Blastochloris viridis: one gene and its partner. The protein of the gene in region 1 interacts with the protein of each later gene in a pairwise test. Links are inferred from orthologs where the notes say so. Each region holds a gene or a part of one and is shown on either strand. Other genes may lie near its edges.

Region 1 (3,648 bases):
GTGGGACGAGATCACCCGCACCCGCTATCGGGTCGCCAATCCCAAGCACCGCATGTTCCGCTACGGCGTGCAGGTCAATTCGCTCGGTCTCACCGAGCCGCAGCCGGAGAACAACGTCTACCGCATCCTGATCGAGACGCTGGCGGTGACGCTGTCCAAGCGCGCCCGCGCCCGCGCGGTGCAGCTGCCGGCCTGGAACGAGGCGCTCGGCCTGCCGCGGCCGTGGGACCAGCAATGGTCGCTGCGCATGCAGCAGATTCTTGCCTATGAGACCGACCTGCTGGAGTTCGGCGACATCTTCGACGGCTCGACCGAGATCGCGGCGAAAGTCGAGGCGCTGAAGGCCGAGGCGCTCCAGGAGATCGCCAAGATCGACGCCATGGGCGGCGCCATCGCCGCAATCGAGTCGAGCTACATGAAGCAGCAGTTGGTCGAGACCAATACCCGGCGGCTGGAGGGCATCGAGCGCGGCGAGCAGATCGTGGTCGGCGTCAACCGCTTCAAGGAGACCGAGCCCTCTCCGCTCACCACCGGCGAGGGCGCCATCCTCACCGTGCCGGAGCATGTCGAGGCCGAGCAGGTGGCGCGCCTCAACGCCTGGCGCGCCAGCCGCGACGCCAAGGCGGCCGCCAAGGCGCTGGCGGCGCTGCGCGCGGCTGCGGCGGAAGGCCGCAACATCATGGAGCCATCGATCGCCTGCGCCAAAGCCGGCATCACCACCGGCGAGTGGGGCGGCACGCTGCGCGAGGTGTTCGGCGAATACCGTGCCCCGACCGGGGTCGGGCGGGCCGCCCGCGCCGACGTGGTCGGGCTCGACGAGGTGCGGCGCGACGTCGAACTGGTGTCGAAGCGGCTCGGCCGCCGGCTCAAGTTCCTGGTCGGCAAGCCCGGGCTCGACGGCCACTCCAACGGCGCCGAGCAGATCGCGGTGCGGGCCCGCGACGCCGGCATGGAGGTGGTCTATGAGGGCATCCGCCTCACCCCGGCCGAGATCGTCAACGCCGCCTTGGAGGAGGGCGTCCACGTCGTCGGCCTGTCGATTCTGTCCGGCAGCCACGTGCCGCTGGTGCGCGACGTGATGGAGCGCATGCGCAAGGAGGGGCTCGACGACGTGCCGGTGATCGTCGGCGGCATCATCCCGCCGGAGGACGCCGCCCTGCTCAAGGCGTCCGGGGTCGCAGCGGTCTACACGCCCAAGGATTACGAGCTGAACCGAATCATGGCCGACATCGTGCGCATCGTCGGCGGGGCGGGGCAGAAGGCGGCGTGAGGCGTTGAGGGGTGGGTGATGGCCGGTTGGGTCTATATCCTCGCCAACCGGCCGAATGGCACGCTCTATGTCGGCGTGACCGCCGATTTGCTGCGCCGGGTCTGGCAGCACCGCACCCATGTCACAGGCGGCTTCACCGTACGCTATGGCGTGATGCGCCTCGTCTATTTCGAGGAATGCGCCACCATGCCCGACGCCATCCAGCGCGAGAAGAACATCAAGCACTGGCCGCGAGCCTGGAAGGTGCGGCTGATCCACTCTCTCAATCCGGACTGGGATGATTTGTACGGGTCGCTGTTATGAATTTGGGCTTGGCAGGAAGTCGTGGATGGCCGGGACAGGCCCGGCCATGATGAGCCAGGTTTTTGGCGGTCGAGTGCTTTGATCGAGCCTTAACCGGAAACGCGCCAAAACGAGAGGCGGTTTTGAAAACACAGGCGCTGTCGATCATGTCGTCATGGCCGGGCTTGTCCCGGCCATCCACGTCTTGATCTCGACTTGCTGCGGGGGTTGAAGCCGTTCACTCCCCCGGCGCGTTCGCGTGAACCGCCAGCGCGTGGATGCCGGCCTCAAGCTCGGCCTTTAACGCCTCGTTCACCATGCGGTGACGATCCAGCCGGGTCTTCCCCCGGAACGCCTCCGCCACGATATAGACCCGGAAGTGGCTCTCGCCACCGGCGCGGGCGCCGGCGTGGCCGGCGTGGCGGTCCGATTCGTCGATGACCTTGAGGTCGGCGGGGTCGAGCGCGGCCTGGAGGCGGCTCGCGATGCGTTCGGCAGCTGTCATGTGTTATCGATATGGACGGCGTGACCCGCCGGTCAATCCGGGCCAGCCTTTCTTGTTCGCCGGCACCCGACTTCTCATAATTCGATCATGAAGCTGAACTCGCCCCTGTTCGATCGCATCCGCGCCGCCCGCCAGCCCAAGGAGGAGCCGGTGGTGCAGCGGCGCGGCCCGCTGTGCCAGTGGCCGGGCTGCCAGGGCGAGGGGACCCACCGCGCGCCGAAAGGCCGCGGCCGCGATGGCGACTACCTGCATTTCTGCCTCGACCACGTCCGCCAATACAACCAGTCCTACAACTACTTCGCCGGCATGAGCGACGACGAGGTCGCCGCGTGGCAGAAGGCGGCGATCACCGGCCATCGCCCAACCTGGAAGATGGGCGTCAACGGCGTCCACGCCGCGGCCCACAAGGCGGAGGCGGCCTACGAGGCCGGCGAGTTCGCGTACGGCAATCCGTTCCGGGTGTTCGGCGCCCCGGCGGACGAGGCCAAGGCCGAGCCGCGCGGGCGGATGATCCGCAACGGCGAGCGCAAGGCTTTGGCCGCGCTCGACCTGGAGGTCGACGCCACCCGCGAGGAGATCAAGGCGCGGTTCAAGGTGCTGGCCAAGCGCCACCACCCCGACGTCAATGGCGGCGACACCTCCTCGGAGGAGAAGCTCCGCGACATCATCTCCGCCTACAATTATCTGAAAGGCGCCGGGCTGTGCTGAGGCGCGGCCTCGCGCGGGCCGGCCGCGGGTCTGGCCGAGTTCGCTCGCCGGCTCTATAAAGTTGCCGGCATGTCGAAATTTGCCGGCACGCTGCGACCGCCGCCGGTTGGCGGCGGCGAAACATCCCGGTTAGGATTCGGGCGGGCTGCGCCGGCGTTCCGGCGGCGGCCGCCGGTTTCCCGCCGCGGCAAGGATTTGAGTTCATGACGCCCACTGTGTCCACGGCCCCCGTCCCCGACATGAAGGTGTCGGTCCGCCAGGTGTTCGGCATCGACAGCGATCTCGACGTGCCGGCGTTCTCCGAGGCCGAGGACCATGTGCCGGACGTCGATGCCGACTACGTGTTCGACCGCACCACCACGCTCGCCATCCTGGCCGGCTTCGCCCACAACCGTCGGGTGATGATCTCGGGCTATCACGGCACCGGCAAATCCACCCACATCGAGCAGGTTGCGGCCCGCCTCAACTGGCCGTGCGTGCGCGTCAACCTCGACAGCCACATCAGCCGCATCGATCTGATCGGCAAGGACGCCATCGTCATCAAGGAGGGCCACCAGGTCACCGAATTCCGCGATGGCATTCTGCCCTGGGCCTATCAGAACAACGTCGCGCTGGTGTTCGACGAGTACGATGCCGGCCGCCCGGACGTGATGTTCGTGATCCAGCGCGTGCTGGAATCGTCCGGCCGGCTGACGCTGCTCGACCAGAGCCGGGTGATCCGCCCTCACCCTGCCTTCCGGCTGTTCGCCACCGCCAACACCATCGGCCTTGGCGATACCACCGGGCTCTATCACGGCACCCAGCAGATCAACCAGGCCCAGATGGACCGCTGGTCGATCGTCACCACGCTGAACTATCTGCCGCACGACAAGGAAGTCGAGAT
Region 2 (2,784 bases), 1.0 Mb from region 1 along the record:
TGCCATCGCGCTGGCCGAGATGGCGATGGCGTCCGGCATCGGCGCCACCATCGACACGGTGCCGGCCGGGCCGGCGCACGCGGTGCTGTTCGGCGAGGATCAGGCCCGCTACCTCGTCACCGTGCCCGCTGACGCGGCCGATTCATTCCTCAGCCGCGCCAACACCGCCGGCGTGCCGGCGCTGCGGCTTGGCACCACGGGCGGAGAGCAATTGACCCTGCCGGGCGAGCGGCCGATGATGATCGCCGATCTGAAGACGGCCCACGAATCCTGGCTACCCGCCTACATGGCCGGAACGGGGGCCTAAACTGCGACGGCACGTGACACCCACCGTACCTTTCAAACATACCTGAGGGGAATGGCCATGAATCATGCCAAGCTTGTCCAGGTCGCCACGGATCAAGGAACATCCTTCCTCAATCCCGAGCACACGTCCTTCATCGAACCCCAGCAAGGCTCTTCGAACCGCTGCGTCGTTCACTTGGTTTGCGGCAACAAAGTCGCCATTGCGGAAACAGCCCAGGGCGTTGCCCAAAAAGTCAACGCCGCGATGGTGTAGCGGTGCCGCGATGGATAAATCGGCAATCTAGCGAGAGCGACACCGACATGGCGATGAATGCGGACGAAATCGAGCGGCGCATCAAGGTTGCGCTGCCCGACGCGGTGGTCACGATCAAGGATCTGGCCGGCGACGGCGATCACTACTCGGCGCTGGTGATGTCCGAAGCCTTCCGCGGCAAGTCCCGCCTCCAGCAGCACCAGATGGTCTATGCCGCGCTCAAGGGCAGCATGGGCGGCGAGCTGCACGCGCTGGCGCTGCAGACCGTGACCCCCGACTCCGCGCCGACCACGGCCCATTAGGCGCCCGCGGGTCGATTGGCCGGAACCGATCGGCGACCTCGACAGCCCCACTCGCTCCGGGGAGCCCGCCCGACGCTCGATCCGAACCGAGCGGACGCGAAATATCGACGGTTCAAACACGAGCCGGTGTTCGCCGCTGCCGAAAGGGAGCAAGAGCATCCGCCGTATTTCACCCGACTTCCCCTTGCTTCCGGCTGTGGGACACCCAGTTTCTCTTACGCGAGCTCGCGGAACGAAAAGGAACTGCCGACATGACCACGGCTGAGAACATACTCACCGTCATCGACAACGAAGTGAAGGGAAACGACGTCGTCCTGTTCATGAAGGGCTCGCCGGAAATGCCGCTGTGCGGGTTCTCCGGGCAGGTGGCGCAGGTTCTCGACTTCCTTGGCGTCCCCTACAAGGGCATCAACGTGCTGGAGTCCGACGCGCTTCGCAACGGCATCAAGGACTATTCCAACTGGCCGACCATCCCGCAGCTCTACATCAAAGGCGAGTTCGTCGGCGGCTGCGACATCGTCCGCGAGATGTTCCAGGCCGGCGAGCTGCAGACGCTGCTCAAGGGCAAGGGCATCGAGCTGCGCGAGCGGGCCTGACAGCGCATCGTGGCAATCGCGACGCCATGGCGGCGGGCGGGTCCCTGACCGGGGACGCCCGGCCGCAAATAGCGGAATGCGTCTCGCGAGTATGCTCGCTGGTGGTGATTCAGCGCGGCGGGAAACCCGCCATCGGCATCATGCCGCACCAGCGGCGACGCCGCGCGATCCGGCACCCGAGATCCGCGACGCGCGTACGCCCGATATCCCACTGCAACTGCGGACGTTTGCCCGCCTCGCGGATCATGGATCGCCGGCTCCCGGCGTGGCCTTGCCCGAGCATGACGCAGTGCTTCCCGCGCCAACTGCGCCAGTTGACGCCGTCGTCCCCGCGCGCCCGCGCCTGCCCCAGACACGCAGAAGGCCGCTCTTGCGAGCGGCCTTCTTAGTCCCCAACGGTCCCTCCGGATGAGGGACCGGCCCACGAACCCTCGGCGCGATCCTACGATCAGCGCGAATAGAATTCGACGACCAGATTAGGCTCCATAATCACGGCGTAGGGAACGTCGTTCAATTCCGGAATCCGCGCCAGCTTTGCGGTCATCTTGTGGTGGTCGACCTCGACGTACTCCGGCACGTCGCGCTCGGCGAGCTGCACCGCTTCCAGCACGATGCCGAGCTGCTTGGACGACTCCTTGACCTCGATCAGGTCGCCGACCTTGACGCGGAAGCTCGGAATGGTGACGCGGCGGCCATTGACCTTGACGTGGCCGTGATTGACGAACTGGCGGGCAGCCCACACCGTCGGAACGAACTTGGCGCGATAGACCACGGCGTCGAGGCGACGCTCCAGAAGGCCGATCAGGTTGGCGCCGGTGTCGCCCTTCATCCGCGAGGCTTCCTGGTAGATGCCGCGGAACTGCTTCTCGGAGATCGAGCCGTAATAGCCCTTCAGCTTCTGCTTGGCCTTGAGCTGGGTGCCGAAGTCGGACACCTTGCCCTTGCGGCGCTGGCCGTGCTGGCCGGGGCCATACTCACGCCGGTTGACCGGGCTCTTCGGGCGGCCCCAGATATTCTGGCCCATCCGCCGGTCAATTTTATACTTTGCGTCGTGACGCTTGCTCATATCGCAGGTCCTTATAGCGATGACAGGACCGCGCCCTCCTCTGCCGGGAACTTTGGTTCGCCGGCCGACAGGACTGGGGTGTCAGCTACCCCGTCCACGGGTCGCGGAAGCTCCGGGACCGATGCGATCCCGGAGCGGGCGTTCTAGGGGGCGCGGGCGACGCTGTCAAACATCCGTCATCCAGCGGCGGCGATTTCCAGCCGATATTGCCGCAACGCCGCGGCCAATCCCGGCTCAAGGCGGCGCCCGGCGGTGAACGTC

What was found. Proteins that work in one complex are often made in the same cells at the same time.
Region 2: the proteins of BVIR_RS00450 (region 1) and grxD interact in binary tests that used the Escherichia coli proteins (3 or more experiments, as listed by UniProt). The link is inferred for Blastochloris viridis from one-to-one orthologs.

Annotation. Positions count from the first base shown.
Region 1 is NZ_CP012946.1:88,467-92,114, forward strand. Bases 425-3,308 are described here. They hold BVIR_RS00450 (BolA family protein), read right to left. Parts: upstream 2,058-3,308; coding sequence 1,791-2,057; downstream 425-1,790. Other genes in these bases: BVIR_RS00445 (GIY-YIG nuclease family protein), read left to right, coding at 1,289-1,573; BVIR_RS00455 (J domain-containing protein), read left to right, coding at 2,145-2,765; cobS (cobaltochelatase subunit CobS), read left to right, coding at 2,969-3,308. Also shown: more of cobS, read left to right, coding at 3,309-3,648. UniProt on the Escherichia coli protein: Transcriptional regulator that plays an important role in general stress response. Has many effects on cell morphology, cell growth and cell division. Acts by regulating the transcription of many genes, including dacA (PBP-5), dacC (PBP-6), ampC and mreB.
Region 2 is NZ_CP012946.1:1,123,708-1,126,491, reverse strand. It holds grxD (Grx4 family monothiol glutaredoxin), read left to right. Parts: upstream 1-1,112; coding sequence 1,113-1,457; downstream 1,458-2,784. Other genes in the region: murI (glutamate racemase), read right to left, coding at 2,700-2,784; rpsD (30S ribosomal protein S4), read right to left, coding at 1,906-2,523; BVIR_RS16675 (hypothetical protein), read right to left, coding at 1,567-1,704; BVIR_RS05000 (BolA family protein), read left to right, coding at 607-861; BVIR_RS16680 (hypothetical protein), read left to right, coding at 365-559. UniProt on the Escherichia coli protein: Monothiol glutaredoxin involved in the biogenesis of iron-sulfur clusters.